Regions from separate parts of the Plantibacter sp. ME-Dv--P-095 genome, predicted to be linked through region 2. Evidence: riboswitches for the same ligand, from Rfam matches in the RefSeq annotation. Region 2 holds a riboswitch; the other holds the start of a gene.
What was found. A riboswitch is a leader RNA that binds a small molecule or an ion and turns the genes downstream of it on or off. The one in region 2 is predicted to bind thiamine pyrophosphate.

Region 1 (14,345 bases), on a different contig from region 2:
GCGGCGGTACCCTCCGGCTGCAGCACGGGTGCCGCTGCCGGTGTCTCGGTGGGCGTCGGCGCCTGGGTCGCCGTGGGCGTCGGGACGGGCGCAGGCTGCGCGCAGCCGGTCAGGCCGAGACCGAGGGCACCGAGCACCACGACCACGCCGAGTCCGATGGACGACGAGCGACGACGGACCGGGCTGACGACGGAGGCGGGGCGATCACGAAGGCTCTTCTGCACGTCGAGCAGTCTACGCGGCACGTCAGAACGGCGTGTCCTGGGGCGGAGCCGGGGCCCACGCCGCCGGCGCTCCGGCCGCCGCCGGTGCTGCCGGAGATCCCTCCGCGCTCGTCTCGCTCGCGCCGGACGACTCCGCAGCGGCTCTCGGCTGCCAGGAGATGTCCGAGCCGAGGTGATCGGCTTCGATGTCGACCGAGGTCCCGCGTCGTTCACCCTGCTCCCAGTCGCGGATCCGGAGTCTCCCCAGCACGATGACGCGTTGGCCCTTCACCAGTGACTCGGTGGCCGCGGTCGCCAGGCCCCGGAAGGCGCTCACCGTGTACCAGTTCGTCTCCTGCGCGACCCACGTGCCCTGCTTCTGGTCGTAGCGACGTTGCTGGCACGCGAGACGGAAGCTCGTGATGTCCAGCCCGGAGGCGGTGCGGTGGTGCTTCGGTTCCGTCGCGACGTGTCCGCAGACGGTGATCTGGTCGTTCATCTGATCCTCTCAGCTCGGTGTCTCGATCCATTCGGCGGACCGGCCGTGCGTCCGGAGCGGGTCCGTGCCGTTCACCGCCCCGGACGCTCCATCAGCCTCTCCGATCACGAGCGCCCACAGCTCGGCCATCCGCAGTCGGTCGACGTCCACAACCGTCGGTGCGCCTGTGGAGGACGCTCGCACGAATCCGCCGAGCCCGATGTCGGTGGTCGGCCATACGCTGACCAGTACCAGCCGGCACTCGCCGGGAGGCCGCGCCGATCGATACACGAGGAGTCCCCATGCCCAACGCTCTGAGCATCCGTCCCGGGTACTGGCGCGTGACGAGCGCCGACGGCCGCGTCCTCGGCAACATCGAGGCCGTCGGTGCCGACGGCGGCGCCGAGTACCGCGCCAGTCGGTTCCGCCCCGCAGTACTCGCCTACGCTCCACTCGGCAGTTTCACCGATCTTGCGGTCGCGATCGACGCGTTCCGCAGCTGATTTCGGGCACGAGAGCGGATCCCGGCGCCCGCGGGGCGTCGTCCGCGTTCACGCCCGAACGAGGGGTAACGTTCGGCGCATGCAATGGTGGAATGATCTCGTCGAGTGGGTGACCTCTTCAGAGGTCCGCCCCATGCTGTTCTCTGCGGCCCTCTTCATCGTGGCCGTCGTGGTGTCCTCCCTCGTCGCCGCCGGCGCCAGTCGTCGTGCGCTCCGCGGCATCGTCGATCAGCGCGATCGCGAGCAGAAGCATGCGGCGATCATGGCGCTCGTCGATGCAGCCACGGAGGCGAGCGTCTGGAACTCGCTCACCCCGCAGGAGCAGGTGCTGAGCGATCGCGCGGTCGCGCAGACCGACACCCTCGTCCGGCTCAGCCCGGTCAAGGGCGCTGCGGTTGCCGCGGACTGGGCCAACCACCAGCTGCACGAGATGAAACGCAACTCCGCGACCTACGGATACGAGCTCGACCCCGTGGTCGAGGAATTCCGTGACCGTCTCGTCGAGTGGTCGAAGAAGCCGGCGCGGGCACGGAAGGACTTCGAGGCGGACCTCCGTCGTTGGCGAGCCGAGTCGGCAGGGTCGGAGCAGGCCCTGATCGCCGAGCAGGAGTCCTGGGTCGCCAAGCAGCACCACGAGCAGTACGCCGAGGTCAAGCCGGCGGCCACCGCAGGATCTCGGCCCGGAGACATCACCCGCTCCACCGGCGGCACGATCAACACCAGCACCACGCAGCGCATCATCGACGACGTCAAGGTCCTGGAAGCCGAGCGCAAGCCGTCCAGCGTCAGCTGACGCCCAGACCACACTGGAGAACGGCGGCCCGATCATCCGATCGGGCCGCCGTCTTCATCTCAGGGGAACCGGCTCAGTGCCACCAGGTGTCGAACTTGCTCACCGGGAGCTGGCGCTTGTGCTCGGTGCTCGCGTAGCGACCCTCGATCGCTTCTGCGGCCGCAGCATCGATGTCGTGCCCCTCGAGGAAGTCGTCGATCTGCTGGTAGCTGAGGCCCAGGTTGTCCTCGTCGGTCTGCCCGGGTGTCCCGTCGAGCAGATCGGCGGTGGGAGCCTTCAGGTACAACCGCTCCGGCGCCTCCAGCGACTCTAGGAGCGAGCGTCCCTGACGCTTCGACAACCCGCTCAGCGGCAGGACGTCGGCACCGCCGTCGCCGAACTTGGTGAAGAAGCCGGTGACCGCCTCCGCCGCATGGTCCGTGCCGACGACCAGGAGTCCGTGCTGTCCGGCGATCGCGTACTGCGCGACCATCCGAGCCCGCGCCTTCGCGTTCCCCTTCACGAAGTCGCTGAGCGGCTGCCCGGTGGCGTCCGCGAACTCAGCCTCGAAGCCGTCCACCGCCCGCTGGATGTTGAACACGATCGACTCGTCGGGGCGGATGAACGACAGGGCGAGCTGGGCGTCCTCCTCGTCGTGCTGCACGGCGTAGGGCAGCCGTACGGCGACGAACCGCGCGTCGCCACCCTCAGCCCGGACCTCCTCGGCCGCGAGCTGGCACAACCTCCCGGCGAGCGAGGAGTCCTGCCCGCCACTGATCCCGAGGACGAACCCCTTCGTGTGCGTGGCCTGCAGGTAGGACTTCAGGAAGTCGATCCGCGAACGGATCTCCGCCGCCGGGTCGATCGTGGGGCTGACATGGAGTTCCGCAATGATGCGGGCCTGGATCTCGCGCATGCGACCAGGCTACTCGTTCTCCTGCGACCGACACGGAACTCCGAGGCAGCCGCAACACGCTGGAAACACCGGCCGGCTGACCAGGTGACGGTCAGGCCCACCCGAGCTCGTGCAGGCGGTCGTCGTCGATGCCGTAGAAGTGGGCGATCTCGTGGACGAGGGTGGTGTGGATCTCGTCGGCGAGTTCGTCCAACGACTCGCACGCGGCCAGATGCGGCTCCCGGTAGACGATGATCCGATCCGGCATCTCGCCGAAGCCGTAGCGGTCTCGTTCCGTCAGGGCCACGCCGTCGTAGAGGCCCAGGGTGTCGAGCGTGCCGTTCTCAGGGCGATCCTCGACGACGAAGACGACGTTGTCGAGCCCGTCCACCATCTCATCGGGCAAGCGGTCGAGTTCCTCGACGACCAGCGCCTCGAACGCCTCGGTGTCCAACTCAAGCATGCCTGTGCTCCCCGGATACGACAGAAGCCGGAGGAGTCCTCCGGCTTCTGTACGACATGGGGTGAGTAACGGGGCTTGAACCCGCGACCTCCTGGACCACAACCAGGCGCTCTGCCAACTGAGCTATACCCACCATGCGACCTGTTCCGCGGAGACCGCGTCACAAGCGACTGGACGAGTCTATTACATGTTCGGGGCGTATCGTGACACGACCGCCTCCGAAACCTGCTTCGCGTCGTCCGAGCTCGGGCCGGGCAGATCGACGAACAGCGCACCGCGGTAGTACGCGAGCTCCCGGACCGACTCCAGGATGTCCGCCAGCGCGCGGTGACCACCGTGCTTCGACGGGGCGTTGAAGTACACCCGCGGGTACCAGCGGCGGGCGAGCTCCTTGATGGACGAGACGTCGACGTTGCGGTAGTGCAGGTGCGCGTCGAGACGCGGCATGTAGCGGGCGAGGAACGCACGGTCCGTTCCGATGGTGTTGCCGGCCAAGGGCGCCTTCGACTCGTCGGGCACGAACCGCTGGATGTACTCGATCACCTGGAACTCCGCGTCGGCGACACTCACGCCGTTCGGGATCTCCTCGAGGAGCCCCGAGGTCTGGTGCATGTTCGTGACGAACTCGCCCATGTTGTCGAGCGCCGACTGGTCGGGCTTGATGACGACCGAGTAGCCCGGATCGAGGATGTTCAACTCGAAGTCGGTGATCACGACGGCGATCTCGACGAGTTCGTCGACCTCCAGCTCGAGTCCGGTCATCTCGCAGTCGATCCAGACCAATCGGTCCCCAGCTGTGCTCATGGGTCGAGTCTACTCAGCACCGCCGACGCGGCCGCTTCCGTAGACTCGAGCGGTGATCATCGCCGTCTCCGTCCTCCTGCTCATCAACGGTGTCTACAACGTCGTCGTCTGGCCGCGGTTCCTGAAGCGCATCACCGCCGACCCGCGCGCACGCGACGCGCAGGGTCGCGGCACCACCTTCCTCCGCGTGCACGTCATCCTCATCAGCATCGCCCTCGTCCTCGCCGCCCTGTCACTCGTGGCCGGCGTCCTCGGCATCGTCGTCGGCTAACCCCCGTCGGCGCCCCTCCGAGCGCCCCTGAGCGGAGCGTCGCTCATACAGCGGAGGTGCGGAGACGACTCCGGGTCATGAGGATCCGCGGAGCCGTGTACAAACCCGGAATCCGGCGCGTCAGCCGCCAGACGACCAGGCTCGACACCACCGCGAGCGTCGCGACCACCGGCGGCAGGACCGCCTGGACGGGCGCGGGCACCTCGGGAAGCAGGAGCAGCGCCCTGGTGATCCCTACGATGACCAGCACGTGAATCACGAAGACCGGAAGGCTGTGACGCCCCACCGACTGCAGGATCCGGGCAACCGACGTCCCGTCGATGGCGCGGAGCGCCAGCACGGTGGCGAGGACAGCCGGGACACCGAGCGCCGTCAGCACGCCGGGCACGTGGTCGAGGTCGACCGCGAAGATCAGCCCTGAAGCGAGGACCACGGCGGCGAGGAGACCGGCAGCGACGAACGGGCGACGGCGCTCGGCCAGAGCGACGATCCGTCGACGCCCGTGCAGACCCAGCAGGAAGAAGAAGAGGTAGCCGGCAGCGCGCTGATAGCTCCCACTCTCACTCCCGAGGGCACCCAGGGCGACGGCCGACAGGACGGCGGCTCCCGACAACTGCACCCAGACGGGCACTCTGCCGTTCATCACCTTGCCGACGACGAGGTAGAGGGCGAGCGCCTGCAGGAACCAGAAGATGCCGGTCGGCCAGACCGGGCTGATGAGCACGACGCTCGGGTCGGCGTAGTGCGGGAACGAATCGATCGGGAGGAGCGAGAACCAGGCGAACCGGATCACCGTCCACACCAGGATCATCCAGAGCAGCAGTGCGAGCCTGCGGTCCCAGAGGTCCCTCCACGACCGGTCGACGATCCGGATGGCGAGCATCCCGGAGAGCGCGAAGAACAACGGCATGCGAATGGCGAGCGCCAGCTGCGACAGGACGTACCAGACCGGGGAGGACACCCCCTCCTCGACGAGGATCATCGTCGCGTGGCCGAGTGCGACGAGGACGACGGCGAACCCGCGGGCGGTGTCGAACCATGAAATTCGGTCTGTAGTCATAAATACTAATATATAGTATTCGCGACTGCGTGACCAAACGGGATGGCACGCGCCGTGCGGTATCGTTGGATGCCCGCCTCCGTAGCTCAGGGGATAGAGCAGGAGCCTTCTAATCTCTTGGTCGCAGGTTCGAATCCTGCCGGGGGCACCCCTTCGACAAGCTCAGGGACCGGAGATGGACCCTCGGCCCCGCGTCAAGCGTTGTATGCCCGTGTGCGGAGTCAGAAGCGAGACCGGCACCGGCCGCGTCCGCATCAGGCGCGGAGCCAGGGCCGCCAACGGTCGTCACGCTCGAGCACGCTCAACACGCGGGCACCGACCATCGCTGCCGACCCCGTCGCCTCGACCACCAGATCGGCGTCGCGATCGGGACACTCCCGTTCAATGAACGCATCCTCCTGGAGCGTCCACGCTGCGAGCCAGTCGACGCCGTCGTCGCGGCCCACGAGCCGGTCGGTGCGCTGGTCCACCGGCGCGTCGAGCCACAGCACCGTGTCGGCCGAGACCCGCGACGCGCTCGACGAGGACCCGCAGCCCTCCACGATGAGCGGCCGATCGGCCGGGACGGCATGCCGGTCCGCACGCTTCGACCGTTCCCAGTCCCACCGCTGCCACTCCCCCGGCCGCCGATCGGCGAACGGGGTCAGGATCCACTCCACGAGGAGTCGCGAGCCCTCTTCGAGGCCGTCCCATCCCGGATACAGGTCGTCCATGTGGACGACGGTGCTCTCCGTCAATGCGGCGGCCACCGAAGAGGCGAGCGTCGTCTTCCCGGTACCCGACCGCCCGTCGATCAGGAGCACGGGCGCTGCGGCACTCATTGCCCCACGAACCGGAACGTACCGGCGAGGACGGCGGTGGACAACGCGACGGCCATGATCGCGACCGCCACCAGGACCGCCACGAGATCGATCACGCCGAGCCGCGACGGCCTGGCCCACGTTCGCTCGACGGGGGCGCCGAAGCCCCGTGCCTCCATCGCCGTCGCGAGCTTGCTGCCCCGGCGGATGGCGAACACGAGCAACACGAACGCCATCGAGGCGAAGCGCCGGACCGCTCCACGGTCGCCGAGCCCTCGGGCACGACGGGCGAGCGCGAGACTGCGCCAATCGTCGATGAAGAGCCCGAGCATCCGCGCCCCCGCGAGGATCCCGAGGACGAACCGCGACGGGAGCTTCGCGATCTGGGACAGCCCGTCGCCCAGGTCGGTCGGATCCACCCGCGCGAAGAGCAGGATCGTCGGCAGGCCGAGCGCCAGCACCCGGATGGTCACGGCGACGGCCAATTCGATCGAGTTGTCGGTCACCCGGACGAAACCGAGCGACAGGTACTCCGTCCCGCCCGGCTTCGCGTACAGCAGCATGCTGATCCCGCCGATGGGCGCGAAGACGAGCACCGGGATCGACCGCTTCAGGAACGGCGACAGCCGGAGACCGGACAGCGGGAGCAGCGCCATCTCGAGGAGGACCGCGGCGGTGGCGCTGACCCAGTCGATCGTGAGCAGCAGCGGGACGGACAGGATGAGCACCGCGAGCACCTTCGTCACCGGGTTCACCCGGTCGAGCGGCGCCTGGCGAGGGAGTTTCGCGTGACGGTCCGGTGCCGTGACCCGCGTCATGCGGCACGCCCCGCTGCCGATCGCGACTCGAGCCGGATCCGATGGTCGCCCAGATGCTCGATGACCCCTGGATCATGCGTGACCGACACGATCGTCGCGCCGCGTTCGAGCTCCAGGTGCAGCAGCCGCATGAGTGACAGCCACGTCAAGCGGTCCTGCCCGAACGTCGGCTCGTCCAGGACGAGGACGGCGGGTCGTGCCACGAGCACCGTGGCGACCGACAGTCGTCGCTTCTGGCCGCCCGAGAGACTGAAGGGGTTCGCTTCGGCGAGCGCGGCCAACCCCAAGGCGTCGAGGACTTCGGAGACCCGCTCGTCGATCGCGGCGCGTGTCCACCGCAGCGCTTGCAGGGCGACGCCGAGCTCCTTGCGCACTGTCGCGGCGACGAACTGATGCTCCGAGTCCTGGAAGACCGTCCCGATGCGGGTGAGCAGCTCGGTCGACTTCCAGCGGATGGGCCGTGGACCGATCCCGCCGGCGAGGCCGCGAGCAGCGTCCACCGTTCCGGCGAGCTCGGGGAGCAGTCCGGCCAAGGTGAGGGCCAACGTCGACTTCCCGGCCCCGTTCGGTCCGACGACCACCGTCGCGGAGCCCTCCGGCACGGCGAGGTCCAGGTGCTCCTGCACCGCCTGGGAACGGAGCCGTCCGATCGTCAGGTCGGACGTCGTCAGGACGGCTGCGCTCGGCTGCACCATCCGGCGGGGCGGCAGCCCCAGCGGGATGCCCGGCACCCAGACGCCGGCGTCGGCGAGCCGGCGTCCGACATCGTCGAGGACGACGGAGGGAGGACCGTCCGCGAGGACCCCTCCGTCCGCATCGAGCACGACGACCCGCGTCATCAGATCGCGCCAGACGTCGACGCGGTGTTCGATGACGACCAGGGTCGACGAACCGTCGTCGACCACACGCGCGACGGCGTCCCTGACCTCGGCGACGCCGATCGGGTCGAGGTTGGCGGTCGGCTCGTCGAGCAGCAGCAGCGAGGGCTGCATGGCGAGCACCCCGGCGAGGGCGAGGCGCTGTTTCTGTCCGCCGGACAACGCGGAGGTCGGGTGGTCCAACGGGAGGTCGAGGCCGACGGCCTGGAGCGACGAGACGACCCGTCTCCAGATCTCCTCGCGCTCGACCCCGAGGTTCTCGCAGCCGAACGCGACGTCGTCGCCGAGCTTGGACAGGATGACCTGCGAATCGGGGTCCTGCAGCACGAGGCCGATCCGCCCCCTGGCCCGTTCCGGCGCGACCCCGTCCACGAGCAACGACCCGTGGGACTCACCCTCGTCCGCTCCGCCGAGGACTCCAGCGAGCGCGTGGATCAGGGTCGACTTACCGGCGCCGGACGCGCCCAGGAGGAGGACCCGCTCCCCCGGTTCGATGACGAGGTCCAGGTCGCTGACCGCCCATGCCTTCCGACCGGCGTGACGCCACCCCCAGTCACGGGCGACGACGCGCGCCGGACCGGTCATACCGACCACGCTCAGACCTCGCGCCGCGCGTCCCGCCCTGAGGCGAACCGGCTGAGCGCCCCCGTGGAGGCGAGCGCCTTGACGAGGACCCAACCGACGACGCCCGCGAGGATCGCGCCGGAGACGAGCAGCGAGCCGAGGTAGATCGCGTTGAACTCGGCACCCTTCTCCAGGTTCGCCGACATGAACAGCTCGAGCAGCCATGCGCCGGCACCGGCGCCCGCACCGGCGAGGATGGCCGGGACGAGGCCGAAGCGCTTGTACGCCAGCGCGGCGAACACGAGCTCCGCGCCGAGCCCCTGGGCGAGTCCCGAGTACACGGTGGTGATGCCCCAGGCGTTCCCGATGAGCGCGGAGACGACTGCTCCGATGGTCTCGACGAGGACGGCCGCTCCGGGCTTCCTGATGATGAGCCCGCCGAGGACGCCGCCGAGCAGCCAGATGCCGACGGCGATGCCGCCGAAGCCGGGCGTCACGGCACTCGCTCCGGCGTACCAGAGGGATCCGAGCGTGTTCCACGCCCAGAAGATGAGGCCGGTGGCGACACCGAGGACGGCGACCACGACGATGTCGACGACCCTCCAGCGGAGGTTCCGCGCGGCGGCGCGTTCAGACGAGGAGATTTTGGTCGATGCTGACACGATACGTGCCCTTCCTGTAGACGGAAAAGAGCACGGGATAGCGAGAAATGGTCTCCCTGCGCTGGCATGATCCAGATCAGGTTCGACGGTCGAAGGCGAATACCTTCCTCTCAGCCCGGTTCACCGGACTCCCGTGGTGGCACGAGTCTAACCCCTGCCGCGCAGGATCGCTCGGCAGGGGTACGACGGGGATGGCTACTTCTTGAGCGCCTTGATGAGCCCGGACAGCGCCTTGCCGCTCACCCAGATGAACGGGATGGCGACGGCGATGAGTGAGATGAGGTTCGGGTCGAACCGGAGGCCCTCGTCGGTCTTGATGTAGGCGCCGACGGGGATGGAGACGCCACCGCCTCCGCCGCCACTCGGTGCGTCGTCGCCGTCACCCTCGGACCCGCCACCGAAGCCGTAGTACGTCAGGGCCACCGGCACGAGCTTGGTGCCGTCGATGTCCTGCTGCTCCCCGTAGGCCGCGGTCACGCCGAGGCCCTTTGTCTGTTCTGCCAGCTTCTCCACGAGATTCGTCATGCTGCCACGCTACCGCTGCGCATCCGCCGGTCCAAGGGGTTGATCCGTGCTCCCAGCACCCTGCGAGTCGCCTCGACTCCCGAGCCCTCGTCGCCGCGGTTTCCCGAGGAGCGAGGCTGGAGCGATCGCGAGGTCGCCGAAGCGACTGGCCACCCGGTCGATCGTCTGTTCAGCACCGCGCCACTCCTCATCGGGATCCCACAACGCCGATCCGGCCTCCTCGGCCGGCACCAGTTGATCGACCTTCACGCCGACGAGGCGGACCAGACGCCCTCCGCGATCGAGGTCGTCGAAGAGCGAAGCCGCCTCGTCGTAGACGCGACGTCCGACGTTCGTCGCTTCGCCGATGGTCCGTGACCGGGTCACGACGCTGAAGTCCGCGTAGCGCACTCGGATACTGATCGTCCGACCGGCGTACCCGCCCTTCCGGAGGCGGATCGCGACGAGTCCCGCGAGGTTCAACAGCTCTCGTTTCAGCACGGTGGGGTCTGCGACGTCCGTCGGGAATGTCACCTCGTGGCTGACGCTCTTCTCCCGCCGCGCCAACTCGATTCCACGCGGGTCGATCCCGTTCGCGAGCTCGAGGAGCCGGCGTCCGGACGCCTCGCCGACGGCGCGCTGGAGCATGGACAACGGGGTGGAGGCGAGCTGGCCGATGGTCCGGATGCCCCGGTTCGTGAGCTGTTCCTCGGTTCGTCCACCGACGCCCCACAGCGCCCCGACCGGCAACGGGTGCAGGAAGGAGAGCGTCTCAGCAGCCGGCACGACCAGGAGTCCGTCGGGCTTCGACAGCCCCGACGCGAGCTTCGCCACGTACTTCGTCGCCGCCAGACCGACCGAGCAGGGAAGCCCCGTGGCGTCGAGGACCCGCTGCTTGACGAGCGCCGCGATCGTGCGCGGACTCCCGAGCAACCGCACCGCCCCGGAGACGTCGAGGAACGCCTCGTCGATGCTCAACGGTTCGACGAGCGGGGTCACCGAATCGAACACCTCCATGACGCGATCCGAGTACTCGCGATACCGGCCGTGATGCGGCGGGAGGACGACCGCGCTCGGGCACAAGCGCATGGCCTGGGACACGGGCATCGCGGCACGCACCCCGTACCTGCGGGCCTCGTAGCTCGCGGAGGTGACGACCGAGCGGCCCTCCTTGTTGCCGACGATGATGGGCAGGCCACGGAGCTCGGGCCGCTCCAAGAGCTCGACCGAGACGAAGAAGGCGTCCATGTCGACGTGGAGGATGGGGGTACCGCTGTCGTCGGCATCGTGCGCCGAGACGCGACGAGACGCTCCATCCTGCCGACTCATGACTCCATTGTCGCAGTCACCTCCGACACGCTCCCCACAGGGGCCGAGGTGGGAGCGCTCGGCGGCGCTAGGCTGTCCGGCGATGAGCACGCGAACGCGGACCGGGTCGGCCCCGGCGGTCCCAGACCTCTCCGGGCGGGACCTCGCCCTCGACCTCGTGCGCGTCGCCTGCGTCGTGACGGTCGTCATCGTCCACCTCCTGATGGTCGCGGTGGCGGTCGAGCCGGACGGCACGATCGGCATCTCCCGAGCGTTGGAGCAGCAACCCTGGTTCGACACGGGTACCTGGTTCGGCCAGATCATGCCGCTGTTCTTCATCGTGGGCGGCTTCGCGACGATCACCGGCTGGCGCAGCACCGTCCGACGTGGTGGCGGGACCAGCGACTTCCTCCGGTCCAGGGTCTTCCGACTCGCCCTGCCGACGATCCCGGTCCTGCTCTTCCTCGCCGCGGGGCTGTGGCTGGCCGGGGCGCTCGGTGTCGACCCCGCCATCATCGAGGCCGTCGCCGCAGGCGTCGGGTCCCCGCTCTGGTTCCTGGCCGCCTACCTGCTGTGCCAGACGGTCGCCCCGTTCCTCGCCACCTGCCACGACCGCCACCCCTTCCTGACCTGTGCGGCACTGCTGGCCGGCGTGATCCTCGTCGACGTCGTCCGTTACTCGACCGGCCTCCTGGGCATCGGTCTCGTCAACCTCGTGTTCGTCTGGCCGCTGCTGCAGCAGTTCGGGTTCTTCCTGGCCGACGGACGTCTCCGCTCCGTTCCGCGCCTCGTCCTCGTGGCCGTGGTGCTGATCTCCTACGGCGCGCTCGTGCCGATCACGACCTGGCTGCCGTACTCGACCAGCATGCTCGGCAACCTCAACCCACCGACCCTCCCCCTCGTCGTCCTCGGCGTCGGGCAGCTCGCCCTGCTCGCCCTGGTGCACCCTCTGCTCACCGCCATCATGCGGACCCGCGCCGCGCGAGCGGTCGTCTTCCTCATCGGGTCCCGGCTGATGACGGTGTACCTCTGGCACCTGCCCCTCATCATCGCCGTCGCCGGTCTGCAGCTCGCCCTCGGCATCCCCTTCGCGGAGCCGCTGACCGCCGCCTGGTGGTGGACCCGACCGGTCGTGTTGCTCGTCGTCGCGGTCCTCCTGGCGGGTGTCGGAGCACTCCTCGGCCGCGTCGAGCACCCCCGGAGGCTGCGCCTCGACCCGGAGCGCAAGCCGGCGCACGTGGCTGTGTGGATCGCAGTCGTGAGCGCGTTCCTCATGCCCTTCGCCGAGATCTCCCACCCGCTCACCGCCGCCATGGCCGCTGCCGGAGCCGCCGGCTCGATCATCGCGGTCGTGCTCCTGAACCCGACCCGTCGGCCGGTCGAGCGCGTCGCGAGCGGATCAGACCAGGCTGTGGACCAGCGGTCGTAGCCACTCGCGAAACGCCTCCCGGTCGTCCCGGAGCGACTCACTGACCACGATCGTGTCGGGTGCGACGACCCAGGCACCCGGTCGGCAGATCGGAAGCACCTCGAGGTCCAGTCGGAACGAGCTGGATTGCCGACGTAACTCGAACTGGCGCTCGCGGATGAGCTCGTAGACGTCGGCGAGTCTGCTCGGTGAGCGTCCGGCCAGGGCGATCTCATACTCGCGGATCCTGTCCGTCGCCCACCGGTAGGCGCCGTCGTAGGCACGGTAGGCGAGTTCCTGCAGTTCGAGGGCGCGATCGAAGACCTCGAAGTGCGGAGGACGCACCTCCGCCAGGAACAACCGCGTGTCACGCCGGGCGATCCCGGTCCACCAGCCGTCGAACTGGAGTGCCAGGGCGTCGCGATCGAGGTCGGCGACGTCGATCGGATCGGGTGCGGGGGCCACCGCTGGGAGCTGGCCGACGCACCGGTCCCCGAGACCGGCCATGGAACGGAAAGCGAGCGCGAGCATGAGGGCCATCGGGGCGTCCTCGGTGACCTGCCAACGCATGGTGCCTTCGACCAGCATGGCCGAAGTGTATGCCGCACCGGGGACACGCGCCAGGGCTTCCCGGCGGGACGGAAACGGGCCCGGACGGCAGTGCACGACTGCCGTCCGGACCCGATGTCGCTGGTGCGGGACCTACTGTCCGGCGCGCTCCAGGACGAGTTCCCGCACACGCGCCGCATCGGCCTGTCCGCGCATCGCCTTCATCACGGCGCCGATGACCGCGCCGGCGGCCTGGACCTTGCCGTCGCGGATCTTCGCGAGGACGTCCGGCTGGGCGGCCAGAGCCTCGTCGATGGCGGCGATCAGCGGACCGTCGTCGGACACGAGCGCGAGACCACGAGCGTCGATGACCTCCTGAGGAGTGCCCTCCCCCTCGATGACGCCCTCGAGGACCTGACGGGCGAGCTTGTCGTTGAGCGTTCCGTCCTCGACGAGCGCAGCGAGGGCGGCGACGTGCTCGGGCGACACGAGGCTCGTCGCCTCGACGTCGCGCTGGTTCGCGATCCGGGAGATCTCGCCCGTCCACCACTTCCGTGCGGCGGCCGGAGCGGCTCCCGCCTCGACGGTGGCCGTGATCTCGTTCAAGAGGCCACCGTTCACGACGTCCTGGAACTCGAGATCCGTGAAGCCCCACTCGCTCTTCAAGCGGCGCCGACGGACGGCCGGCTGCTCGGGGAGCGCCGCACGCAGTTCCTCGATGAGTTCGGGCGACGGCACGACCGGGAGCAGGTCGGGCTCCGGGAAGTAGCGGTAGTCGTCGGCGTCGCTCTTCGGCCGGCCGGCCGACGTGGCGCCGGTGTCCTCGTGCCAGTGACGCGTCTCTTGGACGATGGATCCGCCGTCCTTGAGGATCGCGGCCTGACGCTGGATCTCGTAGCGGACGGCGCGTTCGACCGACCGCAGGGAGTTGACGTTCTTCGTCTCCGTCCGCGTGCCGAGCTTCTCCTGGCCACGCGGGCGCAGCGAGATGTTCGCGTCGCAGCGGAGGTTCCCGCGCTCCATCTTCGCATCGGAGATGCCGAGCGCCACGACGATGTCGCGGATCGCGGAGACGTAGGCCTTCGCGATCTCCGGCGCCCGGTGCTCGGTGCCGTAGATCGGCTTGGTGACGATCTCCACGAGCGGGACGCCGGCGCGGTTGTAGTCGACGAGCGAGTACTCGGCACCCTGGATGCGCCCGGTCGAGCCGCCGATGTGCGTGAGCTTACCGGCGTCCTCCTCCATGTGCGCGCGTTCGATCGGCACGGTGACGATGGTGCCGTCGGCGAGCTCGACGTCGACGGAACCCTCGAAGGCGATGGGCTCGTCGAACTGCGAGATCTGGTAGTTCTTCGCAAGGTCGGGGTAGAAGTAGTTCTTCCGCGCGAAGCGGCTCGACGGGGCG
Region 2 (14,345 bases):
GGTGACCTACACGGAGTTCGCCGCGGCGAGTGGTCGACCGTCGGCGGTCCGCGCCGCGGCGAGCGCCTGCGCGACGAACGCACCCGCCCTGTTCGTCCCCTGCCACCGTGTGTTGCGGACGGACGGCTCGCTCGGCGGCTTCGCGTGGGGACTCGACGTCAAGCGGTCGTTGCTCGACCGCGAGGCCGCGCTGAGCTGAGCGCACCTCGACAGGCTCGGAGACCGGAGCGGACGGCTGCGGCTGCGGTCAACCCCGCAGCTCGGACCAGCGCGCCGCGTAGGCTGACGGGATGGCCACTGCCCCGACGATCGTATGGTTCCGTGACGACCTCCGCCTGGCCGACAACCCCGCACTGCACGCGGCCGTCGAGCTCGGCGCACCGATCCTCTGCCTGTTCGTCCTCGACGACAGCGAAGAGCTGCGACCGCTCGGCGGGGCCTCCCGTTGGTGGTTGCATCACAGCCTCGAGGCGCTCGGGGAGGACATCCGCGGGCTCGGCGGCACCCTCCTCCTCCGCTCGGGGAGTGCGGCCACGATCGTTCCCGAACTCGCCACCTCCCTCGGAGCCGGCGCGGTGCTGTGGAACCGTCGCTACGGAGCCGCGGAACGGGAGATCGACGCCGGGATCAAGACGGAACTGAAAGACGCCGGCCTCGACGCCCGGAGCTTCGCCGCGAACCTCCTCGCCGAACCCTGGGAGATCGTCACCGGGCAGGGCCAGCCCTACTCGGTGTTCACCCCGTTCTGGAAGGCGTCGTTGCAACGTCACTCGGCGAACCCGCCGAGGCATCCGCTCCCCGCGCCCACCGAGCTGACCGGCGTCTCGGACGCGCCTGACGGTGACGAGCTCGGATCGTGGGACCTCCTCCCGACGAAGCCGGACTGGGCGGGTGGGCTCCGCGAACAGTGGACGCCGGGCGAGGCCGGAGCGGACGCACGACTCGCCGACTTCCTCGACGGTGGGGTCTCCGGGTACGCGGAGGATCGTGACTTCCCAGCCCAGCCGTCGACCTCCGGGCTGTCGCCGCACCTGCGGTTCGGGGAGATCAGCTCACCGCAGATCTGGCACGCGGCTCGCGACCACCGCCGACACCTCGGCGACGACGGAGCCACGTTCCTCAAGGAACTCGGCTGGCGCGACTTCGCCTACCACTGCCTCTTCGCGTTCCCCGACCTCGCCACCCGCAACTGGCGGCAGGCCTTCGACCGCTTCCCCTGGCCGGACGTCGACCAGGACGCCTTCACCGCCTGGACCACCGGCCACACCGGCATCCCCCTCGTCGACGCCGGTATGCGCGAACTGTGGACGACCGGCAGCATGCACAACCGGATCAGGATGGTCGTCGCGTCGTTCCTGACGAAGAACCTCCTCATCCACTGGCGGCTCGGTGAGGAGTGGTTCTGGGACACCCTCGTCGACGCGGACCCGGCGTCCAACCCGTTCAACTGGCAGTGGGTCGCCGGGAGCGGCTTCGACGCGTCGCCGTACTTCCGGATCTTCAACCCGGAACGCCAGCGGGAACGGTTCGATCCCGACGACGCCTACATCAAGCGGTGGGTGCCGGAGTTCGGGACGCCCGACTACCCGGAGCCGATCGTCGACCTCGGTGAGACGAGGCAGGCGGCCCTCGCCGCGTACGAGCACGTCAAGGGCGCCTAGCCCTGCTCAGCGGGTGCGGAACAGGCCCGCGCGCTGCGCTGCCGCGATGGCGGCCGAACGGTTCGACACGTCGAGCTTCGTGTAGATGTGGGCGAGGTGCGACTTCACCGTCGTCTCCCCGACGTGGAGTCGTCCGGCGATCTCCAGGTTGGTGAGCCCCTCGGCGGCGCGTGCGAGCACCTCGATCTCGCGTGCACTCAAGGCCTGCTGCGGCGCGCTCACCCGTGCGACCAGGCGGGTCGCGACGGCCGGGCCGAGCACCGAGTTCCCGCCGGCCGCCGAGCGGATGCCGTCCACGAGGTCCTCGGGCGCGGCATCCTTCAAGAGGTACCCGGCGGCCCCGGCCTCGATCGCACCGAGGATGTCTGCGTCGGAGTCGTAGTTCGTCAGCACGAGGACCGAGGGTGGTTCCGGGCGTGCCCTGATCTCCCGCGTCGCATCGATGCCGGTGGGGCCGTCGCCGAAGCTCAGGTCCATGAGCACCAGGTCGGCTCGAGGTGCCGCCGCGACCGCCTCGGCCGCGGTCGCCGCCGTCCCGACGACCTCGATGTCGGCGATCGGAGCCAGGACGGCGAGCAGTCCGGCTCGGACGATCGGGTGGTCGTCGGCCACCACCACCCGGACGACCACTCGGGCCCCGGCTTCGCTCGCGCCCTCAGGCATCGGTCCCACCGTCGCGCATCGTCGCTTCCTCCCTGCTCGTGTCCGGTGCCGGTGTCGAGTCCGGAGTCGGTGTCGCGGTCGGTGCGGCGAACCGGACGGTGACGGTCGTCCCGGCACCGGGTGCGCTCCGGACGTCGACGGCGCCGCCCAACTCGGTGATGCGACGACGCATGGACACCATGCCGAACGAGCCGCCCGCAGCCCGCTCGACGACCGTCGCCGGATCGAACCCGGCACCGTCGTCGTCGATGTCGAGGATGACCTCTCCGTCGAGGTAGCTGAGCGTGACGTCCGCTCGGGTCGCCCCGGCGTGACGGACGACGTTCGCGAGGCTGCTCTGCGCGGCCCGGAGGAGCGCGGTGGTCACCGGCGTGCCGAGGACGAAGGCGTCACCGGTGACCGTCGTGGCGACCGGTGTGCCGCTCTCCGCGGTCGTCGTCTCCGCGAGCCGGCCCAGTGCGTCCGCGATCGTGGCACCCACCAACGCCGGCGGGCTCAGCTCGTCGATGAGGCTGCGTGTCTCGGCGAGCGCGGTCGCGGCGGCGTCCCTCGCCAGGCCGATGTGGGAGCGCAGTTGTCCGGTTCCAGACCCCTCGCCCGCGGAGCGTTCGGCCGCATGCAGGAGCAGTTGGATGCTCGACAGGGCCTGGGCGACCGTGTCGTGGAGCCCGGCGGCGAGGCGCTCCCGCTCCGCCAGCTTGCCGGCCTCCTGCCCTCTCCTGGCGAGCTCCTCCCGGGCGGCGACGAGGTCGGCGATCAGCCGCTCACGCTCGGCCGCCTCCCGAGCCAGCGCCTCGTAGCCGAGGCCGATCGCCACGGCCACCGCCGCACCGACGAGCGGACCGACGACGCCTCCGACGCTGAACCCGGCGTGCAGACCGATCGCGACGATCGCCGAGAGCGTGGCGATGACGACGGCTGGGACCGCGACGGCCCGTGGAAGCAGGTGGAGGTAGAGGAAGAACAACGGGAAGACGAGGTAGGCCGCATCGGGACTGAGCAGGACGAGGACCACCCACTCGACGCTGAGGAAGACCAACCAGGCGAGGACGAAGGAGCGACCTCGACGAGCCCCGGTGGCCGCGACACCGTGGTCGGTGGGCGCGGTGGCCGTCCGGCGGAGCCGACCACCGACGACGGCACCGGCGGTGTAGGTGGCCAGCATGACGACGGCGAACACGAGCGCCGCGGACATCGTCGGGCCACCGACCGAGACGGATCGCACGATCACGAGCGCGATGAGTGCGGTGACGAGGCCGTGGAGGCCGAGCTGCAGGCCGGTGAACACGGGGCTGAGTGCCGAGTGCTTCATCCGCCCAGCGTACGACGCGAGCCGTCGGGGCGAATCATCAGAAAGGTGGAACGTCGCCTCCATCCGACCGTGCCAGGAGACCCTCCCGTCCGACGATGCCGTGCCGCCTCGGCTCGACGACGCTGAGAGGGTGCCGCACCACGGAGACGCCGTCGGGCGGCCGACAAGGAGTCCCCATGTTCGTCGCCTGGCGCGACATGCGCTTCGCCACCGGTCGCTTCGTGCTGATCGGGGCGGTCGTCACCCTCATCACCCTGCTCGTCGGATTCCTCAGTGGCCTGACGGCGGGCCTGGCGAACCAGAACATCTCCGCGATCACCGGGCTCGGCGCGTCGAGCATCGTCCTCGCCGGCCCGGCCGACGACGGACCGGCGACGTTCGCGGATTCGGCGATCGACGAGGCCACGGCCGACCGGTGGGCAGCCGTCCCCGGCGTTGACCACGTCCTGGAGCTCGGCATCAGCCAGACGCGCCTGACGACCGACGACGCACGCACCGCGGTGGCGGTGTTCGGGACCGCCGACGCCGCCGGCGCCGCCGCAGGCGCCGAGCGCACACCCGACGCACCCGCCGACGGCACGGCCCGGCTCAGCCGGACCGCCGCGGAAGCCCTCCACGTGGTCCGCGGTGACACCGTCTCGGCCGGCGGTGAGGCGCTCACGGTCGGCGCGGTCGTCGACGACCAGTGGTACAGCCACACGCCCGTCGTCTGGACGAGCCTCGCGAGCTGGCGGTCGATCCAAGGCGCTTCCGGCGCCCCGGCAGACGGCGCGACGGCCCTCGCCATCTCCGGTACCCCGACCGCGGACGCCGTCACGGCAGCTGAGCAGGCCACCGGCACGGTGTCGAAGGACGTCCTCTCCTCGCTGCTCGCGATCGGCTCGTTCCGCTCCGAGATCGGATCCCTGCTGCTCATGGTCGGCATGCTGTTCGGCATCTCGGCGCTCGTGATCGGTGCGTTCTTCACGGTGTGGACCATGCAGCGCGCGGGTGACGTCGCGATCCTCAAAGCGCTCGGGGCGACGACCCGGCGGCTCGCGCTCGACGCGCTCGGTCAGGCGTCCGTCCTGCTCCTCCTCGGCGTCGGGCTCGGCATCGGGCTCACGGCGGTGCTGGGTTCCGCCGCCGGCACGGCGCTGCCGTTCGTCCTCAGCCCACTGACGACGCTCCTGCCCGGCGTCATCATGATCGCCCTCGGGCTCGTCGGCGCAGCGTTCGCGCTGCGGTCGATCCTGTCGGCCGATCCCTTGACCGCGCTCGGCGGCAACCGGTGAACCCGGGCTCCGCCACCGCATCCACTCCAGCACCCACCCCCGTCACCATCGGAGTCCCCGCATGATCTCGCTCACCGACGTCTCCCTCACCTTCCCCGACGGCGACCACCGCGTCACCGCCGTCGACCACGCGACCCTCATCGTCCCGGCCGGGACCGTCGCCGCGCTCACCGGCCCGTCCGGCTCGGGCAAGTCGAGTGTCCTCGCCGTCGCGGCCGGACTCATCCGCCCCGACAGCGGCACCGTCGAGGTCGCCGGGATCGACGTGACCTCGCTCGACCGTCGAGCCGCCACCGACTTCCGCCGGACGAACCTCGGTATCGTCTTCCAACAGGCCAACCTCCTGCCGTCGCTCACCGCCCTCGAACAGCTGTGCGTGCTCGGGACCCTCGGCGGCCGCGCCTCCCGGGCCGACCGGGCACGGACCCGTGATCGGGCCACGATGTTGCTCGCCGCGGTGGGACTCGCGGACCAGGCCGGCAAACGGCCGCACCAGCTCTCCGGTGGTCAGCGGCAGCGCGTCAACATCGCCCGGGCGCTCATGAACGAGCCGGACGCGCTCGTCGTCGACGAGCCGACCAGCGCGCTCGACCACGAACGCGGTTCCGCCATCATCGAGCTCATCCTCGAACTCACCGCATCGTCGGGCGCAGCGACCCTGCTCGTCACCCACGACCGGACTCACCTCGGACGCATGGACCAGGTGCTCGTCATGGAGGACGGTCGTCTCAGCACGGCCGCCGACGCGCTGGCCCAGCGGTCCTGAGGTCCGTCGCCGCCCGACGGTAGGGTGAGGTCACGCCGAGAGAGGATCACCATGCGCAGCGCCACCCGAGGGCTCACCGTGATCGCGATCGTCGGAGCCCTCCTCGGCACCAGCGCGTGCACCGGCAGCTCGGACGAACCCTCCGGCCAGGGTTCCGCGAGTGCCGCCGGCGTGATCGCGCCCGTCATCGTCCAGCTCGTCGATCAGGACGGCCGCACGATCTCCGTCGGGCTGGACAACGTGGTGGACCTCGTCGCCGTCGACCCGAACGCCTGGTCCGCCGAGATCGAGGACCCGTCGATCGCCGAGTACGTGCCCGGTGGCTCCCGGGGCGGCGCCTCCTTCAACCCCGGCCTGCAGCCCCTCGCCGTCGGCAGCACCGACGTGACGCTGACGAACCGCTCCGACGACTCGACCGTCGTCTTCACCCTCGAGGTCGTCGCCGGACCCTGAGCCGAGACCGGCCGGAGACGCACCCACCGGTCCCTGAGCCTGTCGAAGGGCAGCCGCTCAGATGTTCAGGTAGCGGCAGAGGTAGGCGGTGGCGACCTCCACCTGGACCTGGAAGCTGCTGCTCCCCGGGACGCTGAACTGGGCGTCGGGGCCGAAGTCCTGCCAGGCGCTCGTGTTGGGCAACAGGACGCGGAGTCGGCCGGAGATGACGGACATCTCCTCGGCCTTGCCGGTCGTGAAGGTGTACTCCCCCGGAGCCATGACCCCGACGCTCGCCGACTCGGCTCCCGGCTCGTGCGTGGCGAAGCCGATCGACTTCACGTTGCCGTCGAAGTACTCGTTGCTCGTCAGCATCAGGGGCCTCCCTCGTGGTCCACGACCGCGGTGGCCGATCCGCCATTCATCGTATCGGCTCGGCGAAGAAGGCTTCCTCGTGTGCCGCAGAGGCCAGGAACGCCCGACGCATCGCCCGACGTCCCGTCGCGTCCGCGCGCTCGGCGGCACCGGCGACGATCTCGATCGCGCGCGCGGTGGCGATCGCGAAGGCGGGATCGGCGTAGGTGTCGAGCCACGCGGCGAACGGGTGCGCGGCGTGCGACGCCTGGACGAGCCGCTCCCCCAGATCCTGATAGATCCAGTAGCACGGGAGGACCGCGGCGATCACCCGTCCGTAGTCGCCGTCGACACTCGCAGCGTGCAGGTGGTCGAGGTAGGCCGTCGTGGTCGCCGACGGTTCCATCTCCTCCCCAGCTGCGGCCGAGGCCTCGAGCCAGGTGCGATGGAGTTCCATCTCGGCCTCGATCGAGCCGGCGGCGCCCGTCGCCCAGAACACCTGTTCCTCGGGGGTCGGGGCCAGCGCGCTCGCCCGCGCGAGCACCCGCGAGTAGGCGCGGAGGTAGATCGCATCCTGCTGCAGGTACCACGCGAACCGGGCCGGATCGAGGGTGCCGTCGGCGAGCGTCGCGACGAAGGGCAGCCGGTCGATCCGAGCCCGCAGCTCCGCGATGTCGTCCCACCAGCCCGCGACGAGCGCGGCACCGTCCGCCCGGCGCGCACCGAGGCCCGCCGACTCCCACACCGTGGCGAAGTGGTTGATGGGCCCGCTCCCCGCGCCGACCTCGAGCGCATCCGCCGCCTCGAGACTCGCGGTGAGCCACGACTTCGCCGCGCCGAGCGCCTCCGACCAGGAGCCGGTGCGGGCGACGAGGGTCGCCATCGCACTCGACAGGGAGCAGCCGGTCCCGTGGGTGTTCGTCGTGGCGACGCGAGGTCCGTCGAACTCGACGAGCGAGCGGCCGGCACCGAGGCCGCCGCCGGCGTCGACGAGGGCGTCCGGGCAGTCCACCACCCCGGATAGGTGCCCACCCTTCACGAGCACGATCACCCCGGCCCGTTCCGACACCCGCCGCGCCTGCGCGAGGGCGTCGGCCCAGCGCTCCGCCACCGGTTCGTCCGCGAGGACCGCGAGCTCGGGGAGGTTCGGGGTGACGAGGTCGACGAGCGGCAGGAGCTCGCGCATGGCGGCCTCGGCGTCCTGCCGGAGGAGGCGGTCGCCGCTCGTCGCCACCATGACGGGGTCGAGCACGACGGGTCCGGTCACGGTCTCGCGCAGCCACGCGGCGACGGCCTCGATGATCCGTGCGTCGCCCAGCATGCCGATCTTGACGGCGTCGATGACGACGTCGTCGGCCACCGCGTCCAACTGTTCACGGAGGAACCCGACGGGCGGGGTGTGCACGGAACGGACACCGCGGGTGTTCTGCGCGACGAGGGCGGTCACGACCGCCATGCCGTATCCACCGTTCGCGGCGATGCTCTTGAGGTCGGCCTGGACACCGGCGCCGCCGGTCGGGTCGGTGCCGGCGATGCTCAGCACCCGCGGCGTGGTCCTCGTGACGAGCGGCCGTCGCCCGATCCCCGCGTCGTGCGACGGCCGGGCCGGGGCTGTCCTCAGCGAGTCGGTGGCGCTCACGCGGGCACCTCGTCCCACGCGGCACGGAACGCGCGAGCCGCCGCGGCCGGATCGTCGGCGGCACAGATGGCTGACACCACCGCGAGCCCGGCGGCACCCGCCGATCGAAGGGCCGCGGTGTCGGCGAGCCCGACCCCGCCGATCGCCACGCAGGGCAGCTGGGTGGCGGCGGCGATCGCGGCGAACCCGTCCACGCCGAGCGGCTCCGGGTGGTCCGGTTTCGTCGCCGTGGGGCGGATCACGCCGACGCCGAGGTAGTCGACGGTCCCCGCGGGCAGGGCGGCCACCGCGGCGAGATGGGCGGGCGTGTTCGCCGTCAAGCCCACCACGGCCGCGTCACCCACGATCCGGCGGACCGCGTCGACCGGGAGGTCGCTCTGCCCGACGTGGACACCGTGGACGACGGCGCCGGCGGAACGGGCGGCGAGGAAGACGTCGACCCGGTCGTCGACGAGGAGCAGGGCTCGACCCGAGACGAGCTCCGCGGCACGGAGCGTCAGCTCGAACAGCTCGCGGGCCGTCGCGGTCTTCTCCCGGAGCTGCACCGCGGTCACCCCGCCGTCGACGGCTCGGCGGACGACGTCGAGTACGCCCCGGGCGCCGCTGGCCGAGGCGTCCGTGACGAGATACGTCGCCATGGCCCGGCGCACGAGGGCGGCGTGCGAACGGGCCGCGTGCACCCCGTCGGACATCGTCCCGGCGCTCATGCCACCACCGCCAGTCGGCGGACGGTCTCCGCGTCGAGGAGGTGGAGGCGGTCGAGGAACGCCGGGGCGAAGGACCCGGGCCCGCGGCTCTCCGCGGCGGCAAGCTGAGCGGCGACCGTGTACACGCTCGTGGCGGCCACCGTCGTCAGCAACCGGTCGTCGTCGAGCGAGGCGAACGCGGCGAACACGGCGCCGAGCGCGCACCCGCCGCCCGTCACGAGCGTGAGCCAGGCGTGCCCGTTGGAGCAGCGGACGATGCGCTCACCGTCGGTGATGACGTCGGTCGGCCCCGAGATCGCCACGACGGCTCCCGAGCGGCGCGCGATCGCGGTCGCCGCCTCGATCGCACTGTCGACGGAGTCGGTGCTGTCGACCCCGCGACCGCCGGCGCCGAGGCCGGCGAGGGCGATGATCTCACTCGCGTTGCCCCGGACGATCGTCGGCCGGAGTGCGAGGAGCTCTGCGGCGAGCGCCGTCCGGACGGGGAGGGACCCGACCGCGACGGGATCGAGCACCCACGGGGTGCCCACCTCGTTCGCGGCGGTCGCGGCTTCGATCATGGCCTCGCGCTGCTCCGCCTGCGGTGTGCCGAGGTTGAGGAGCACGCCGGAGGCGATGCGGGCGAACGGCCCGGCCTCCGTGGGGATGTCGGTCATCGCCGGGGCGGCACCGACGGCGAGGAGGACGTTCGCCGTGAAGTTCGTGACCACGGCGTTCGTGATCGATTGGACGAGCGGGGTGTGTTCGCGCAGGCGGTCGAGGAGGTCCCCCGCGGCGCTCGCGAACCCGCCGGCGGCGGACTCGTCGGTGGACGGGTGGGCAGACTGCTGCGGTGTGCGAATGCTCATTCGCGACATCCCTTCGCTCGGACTAACGAGATCAGGTTCGACGGGTGTGTTCTCAGCCGGTCGTCATGGGATCGGCACCCCGTGTCACTCGCGACCACCATAGCGGGTCGGCGCAGCTTCCCGTCCGGCGAGGCGACGAGGATGATGGGCGCATGGACTTCTTCGAGCTGGTCACCATCGTCTTCGAGGTCGCCGGTGTCGGGGCGATGGTCGTGGGCTTCGTGATCGCCGTCACCCTGTCGGCCCGCCTGTGGCTCCGCACCCGTGACGGCGGGCGGGCCTTCCGGATGCTGCGGGAGACGATCGGCTCGGTGATCCTGCTCGGGCTGGAGATCCTCGTCGCCGCCGACCTGGTGAAGACGGTCACCTCCACGCCGTCGCTGACCGACGCAGCCGTCCTGGCGATCATCGTCGTCATCCGCACCCTGCTGAGCTTCTCCCTGCAGATCGAGATCGAGGGGACCCTGCCCTGGAGACGCCTCGCGACGACGGGACCGCAGGCGTTCGGCCAGGCCGTCGCGCGCGGCGGTGAACGCCCGCGACGAGCCGTCGAGGAGCAGGATGCGACCGCCCCGGACGCCGGAGGAGCCACCGTGCCTGACGACGGCCGGTTCCCGGAACTGCGCAGTCGCGGCTAGCGCGTGGTGGCGGTTTCCGCCCAGGTGTCTCGGATGAGGTCGGGCAGCTCACGCATGTCGTCGAAGACGTGGGTGCCGTCGCCGATGAGGCGCTCGGCCGGGGTCATGCCACCGGCGTAGGCGTACACGGTCATCCCCGCGGCCCGTGCGGCGAGGACGCCGACGACGCTGTCCTCGACGACCGCGCACCGCTCGGGGGCTGTGTCGAAGTCGGCGGCCGCATGCAGGAACAGGTCCGGGGCCGGCTTGCCGACGGCGACGTCGGTGGCGCTGAAGATCCGCCCGGCGAACCGGTCGTGGATACCCACCTGGCCGAGGTTCCGGACGACGTCGTGGAACATGCCGTTCGAGGCGACACACAACGGCACCCCGGTCGCCGCGATGCCGTCGAGGGCGTCGACGACACCGTCGACCGCTTCCAGCTCGCGCTCGCAGATCCCGCGGAACATGTCGCTCCAGCGCTGGATCCAGTCGGCCTCGAGGGGCTTGCCGAGCCGCGCTTCGACGAGCGTCGCGTAGGTCTCGAGCGATGCGCCGACGAACAGTTCGCGCACCTCGGCCTCGGTGTAGTCGCCGCCGACCTCGTTGAGGAGCTGCAGGTTCACCCGCACCGAGATGCGTTCCGTGTCGACGAGGGTGCCGTCGCAGTCGAAGATGACGAGGTCCGGATAGTCGACTGGCATGCTCCGAGCCTAAACGACACCGCCTGCGTCCACGCCGGGCGCGTCTCGGGGAAGCTGCCGGCAGCACAGCCGGCCGGGATCAGCGGGACAGGCTGACACCCTGCCGCTGCCAGGTGACGATCATGCGTCGCGCATACTGGGTCGCCGCCACGAAGTGCCCGACGAGCCCGAGGAGGATCGCGACGAAGCCGATACCGCCGAACACGCGGGACAGCGGCGAGGCCGGATCACCACCGCCGAGCGCGAGCCCCGTGAGCAACGCGAAGAAGCCGACGAAGAGGAGCACCGTACGGATCTTGCCGGCGAGGCTCACCGGCACCTCGGGCGTCCCGCGGAACGCGACGACCGCGATGAACGCGAGGAGGAGGTCGGGCACGATCATGACGACGAACACCTGCCACGGGATGATCTGCGCGACGGCGAAGGAGGCTGCGACCACGACGACGGTCAAGCGGTCGGCGACGCCGTCGAGCCAGGTGCCGAGCGCCGAGACGGCCCCCGTCCGGCGCGCGATCTGCCCGTCGGCGACGTCGCTCAGGAACACGACCGCCCCCACGACGAGCGCCGCCCAGTAGGAGCCGGTGATCACGAGGACGGCGAAGACGGGGAGCAGGAGGATGCGTCCCGCCGTGATCGCATTGGGCAGGTTCCGCCAGTCGTCGTCCGCGAAGAGCTGGGTGCGGAGGCGCGCGAGCGGCGTCTTCTCGTGCAGGGTCACCGGGATCATCGCTTCGTCGCCGGGGATCGCGAGGCCCCGTCGAGCGCGGACGATCGCGACGGCCGACACCACGACGACGAGCGCGAGCAGCAGCACCCACCCGGCGGAGCCGAGGTACTGGCGGACCCCGTCGAGCACGACGCGGACGAGCGAACCGACCCCGACGAAGACGGCGGACCACAGGAGCGAACCGAGCACCGACGCCAGGAGGAACGATCGGTACGGCACGCGGGCGACCCCGGCCGCGGCCGGCGTCAGGCACCGGAGCACGGGGACGAGGCGGGTGAGGAAGACGGCCTGGGCTCCGCGTCGTTCGAGCGCCTCGACCGCCCGGTCCCAGCCGCCGACGCCGAGACGCCGGACGACGGCCGTGTCGCGGAGGCGCCCGCCGCTCCGACGACCGATGAGGAAGCCGAGGTGGTCTCCGAGCGATCCACCGAGCGCGACGGCGAGGAACAGGACGAGCGCGGCCGGACCGGAGTCGAGCATCGCCGAGAGGAGGAGCACGACGGGCTCCCCCGGCACCAGCAGGCCGAGCCAGAGCCCTGACTCCGCCACGGCGAAGAGGAGGCCGACCAGCCAGATCATCGGATCGGGCAACGCCGTCGTGGCGCCGTCCACCCAGCCGATGACGTCCACGGGTCCCCGTTCACGAATGCGATCCGCGCCCCTGGTCGGAGCGCGGCTCGCCCAAGTCTACGGACGAGCCGCGTGCTCCGATCCCCTTCGGGACGACGGAGCGGTCAAACGTCGGACGGGGTGTCCCGCTCGGCACGTCGACGTCGGAGGACCGCGGCCGTCACGACGCCGGCGGCTCCGAGCACGAAGAGCACTCCGGCCGCGACGATCCACGGCATCGTGTCCGCGCCGGTCGAGGGCAGGCGGCCCGAGGTGCCCGGCACGGCGGGGTCGCTCGGGGTCGCCGAGGGCACGGGCGTGACGGCATCCGGGACCAGGACGAACGCGGGCACGGAGACCACCGATCCGTCGGCCGCGACGATCGCGACGGCCGAGGTGGCACCTTCGGCGGTGTAGCCCGATGGCACCGTCACCGTGACCTCGTACGACCCCGCGGCGAGATCGTCGAGGAGATAGGCGCCCTCGGCGTCCGTCGTGACGACGACCTCGCCGGCCGGGGTGTCGACCGTCACGCCGACGTCCGCGAGCGGGGCTCCGGCATCCGTCTCGACGGTTCCGGTCAGCCCACCGAGCACCGCGTCCACGACGAGCACGAAGCTCGGCACCGTCTGCACCGAACCGTCCGAGCCGACGACCGCGACCGCGGTCGTCACCCCGCCATCGGGGACGGAATACCCTGCCGACACGGTCAGCGTCACCGGGTAGTCGCCGGGTGGCAGGTCGGCGAGCCCGTAGGAGCCCTCACCGGACGTCGTCAACACCACCGGGCCCGTCGGCGTCTCGACCGTCACGGTGGCTCCGGAGATGGGCGTACCCGTGTCCGTCAGGACATCACCGATGACGGTGCCGAGCCGGGCGAGCTCGAAGTCGACCGCGTCCAGATCCGTGTCGGCGAGCTCCTCGGAGCGCGTCGCCGTTCCGGAGACGACGTAGCCCTCGGGCGCGACGATCGAGACGGTGTACGACCCCGCCGGCAGGAGCGGGAAGCTGTACGAGCCGTCGGCGGCCGTGACGGCGCGTTCGACGCCGCTCGGACCCTCGGCGCTCACGGTGACCCCGGCCACGCCGACCCCGCCGGAACTGATCACGCCGCCGAGGCGCGGGTTCGCGACGAGCACGAAGTCCTGTGCCGTGATGGGCGTCTCGCTCCCGGCCGGGACGGAGAACGGGGACGGCGCGATCTGCACGGCGTACCCCGCCGGTGGCGTGATGACGAGCGTGTGGTCGCCGACCGGCACGGTGTCGAAGAGATAGTCCCCGTCGGTGTCGGTGGTCACGCTCCCCACGCCGTCGATCGTGACGGTGGCCCCGACGATGGGGACACCATCGGCGTCGAGGGCGGTGCCGGAGACCGCGACGGGCACGATGTCGCGGACGACGAAGTCCGCGATCGCGTCGGTGTCAGTGAGGTCGGCGCCGACCCGCGTCGCCTCGACGGCGATCTTGCCGGCCGGCGGGACGAGCTGCACGGTGTAGCCGTCGGTCGCGAAGTAGCCCTGGAAGGCGTAGGCGCCTCCATCGGCAGTGGTCGTCGAGGCGACCACCCGGCCGTCGCGGTCGATGAGCCGCACGCCGACGCCGTCCAGACCACCGGTGACCTGGTCGGTCACGGTACCGGTCACGTCACGCGCGATCGACGCGAACCACGTCTGGAACACCGGGAACCCTGCGCGCTGCTGAAAGGAGAAGGTGAGGCTGGAGATGGGAGCGGAAGGCTCGAACCAGGCCGCCGCACCGCTCGTGTCGGCGGCGGCGGCGTTGCCGCGCAGCACCTGCGTCGCGGGATCCCAGGTGGGGACGTCCGTCGCGGAACCGGTGCAGGAGGGCTTGCCGGTCAGGCCGGGAGCGCACGCGTTGAATCCTCCGTTGAACCCGAGCTCGTCCGCTGCCAGGGCGACCCCGTCGGGACCGATCGCCGTCACGGTGACCTGGTCGGCGTCGATGTCGCCGAGCACGAACGTCCAGCCGGACGGCGGTGTCGGCGTCGAGAAGGAGTAGGTCGTGGTCGAGG

Region 1: another riboswitch for thiamine pyrophosphate. It lies ahead of QRN26_RS06745 (ECF transporter S component); the one in region 2 lies ahead of thiM (hydroxyethylthiazole kinase).

The regions. Positions count from the first base shown of each region.
Region 1 covers NZ_JARVSB010000004.1:339,920-354,264, reverse strand. Annotated here, with positions in the region: gene QRN26_RS06815 (DUF6993 domain-containing protein) at 1-224, opposite strand, end outside; gene QRN26_RS06810 (single-stranded DNA-binding protein) at 247-702, opposite strand; gene QRN26_RS06805 (hypothetical protein) at 984-1,184, shown strand; gene QRN26_RS06800 (hypothetical protein) at 1,264-1,977, shown strand; gene nadE (NAD(+) synthase) at 2,051-2,872, opposite strand; gene QRN26_RS06790 (metallopeptidase family protein) at 2,964-3,314, opposite strand; tRNA gene QRN26_RS06785 (tRNA-His) at 3,372-3,447, opposite strand; gene orn (oligoribonuclease) at 3,498-4,118, opposite strand; gene QRN26_RS06775 (SCO4848 family membrane protein) at 4,171-4,389, shown strand; gene QRN26_RS06770 (acyltransferase family protein) at 4,433-5,449, opposite strand; tRNA gene QRN26_RS06765 (tRNA-Arg) at 5,525-5,597, shown strand; gene QRN26_RS06760 (nucleoside/nucleotide kinase family protein) at 5,704-6,270, opposite strand; gene QRN26_RS06755 (energy-coupling factor transporter transmembrane component T family protein) at 6,267-7,067, opposite strand; gene QRN26_RS06750 (ABC transporter ATP-binding protein) at 7,064-8,530, opposite strand; gene QRN26_RS06745 (ECF transporter S component) at 8,542-9,171, opposite strand; TPP riboswitch at 9,208-9,316, opposite strand; gene QRN26_RS06740 (hypothetical protein) at 9,367-9,696, opposite strand; gene dinB (DNA polymerase IV) at 9,706-11,004, opposite strand; gene QRN26_RS06730 (acyltransferase family protein) at 11,087-12,412, shown strand; gene QRN26_RS06725 (hypothetical protein) at 12,383-12,979, opposite strand; gene gatB (Asp-tRNA(Asn)/Glu-tRNA(Gln) amidotransferase subunit GatB) at 13,094-14,345, opposite strand, start outside.
Region 2 covers NZ_JARVSB010000002.1:123,458-137,802, reverse strand. Annotated here, with positions in the region: gene QRN26_RS01730 (methylated-DNA--[protein]-cysteine S-methyltransferase) at 1-199, shown strand, start outside; gene QRN26_RS01725 (cryptochrome/photolyase family protein) at 291-1,661, shown strand; gene QRN26_RS01720 (response regulator) at 1,668-2,324, opposite strand; gene QRN26_RS01715 (sensor histidine kinase) at 2,317-3,636, opposite strand; gene QRN26_RS01710 (ABC transporter permease) at 3,813-4,910, shown strand; gene QRN26_RS01705 (ABC transporter ATP-binding protein) at 4,972-5,676, shown strand; gene QRN26_RS01700 (hypothetical protein) at 5,728-6,129, shown strand; gene ppnP (pyrimidine/purine nucleoside phosphorylase) at 6,187-6,483, opposite strand; gene QRN26_RS01690 (bifunctional hydroxymethylpyrimidine kinase/phosphomethylpyrimidine kinase) at 6,530-8,101, opposite strand; gene thiE (thiamine phosphate synthase) at 8,098-8,808, opposite strand; gene thiM (hydroxyethylthiazole kinase) at 8,805-9,665, opposite strand; TPP riboswitch at 9,648-9,748, opposite strand; gene QRN26_RS01675 (DUF1622 domain-containing protein) at 9,809-10,294, shown strand; gene QRN26_RS01670 (HAD family hydrolase) at 10,291-10,977, opposite strand; gene QRN26_RS01665 (CDP-alcohol phosphatidyltransferase family protein) at 11,057-12,334, opposite strand; gene QRN26_RS01660 (carboxypeptidase regulatory-like domain-containing protein) at 12,439-14,345, opposite strand, start outside.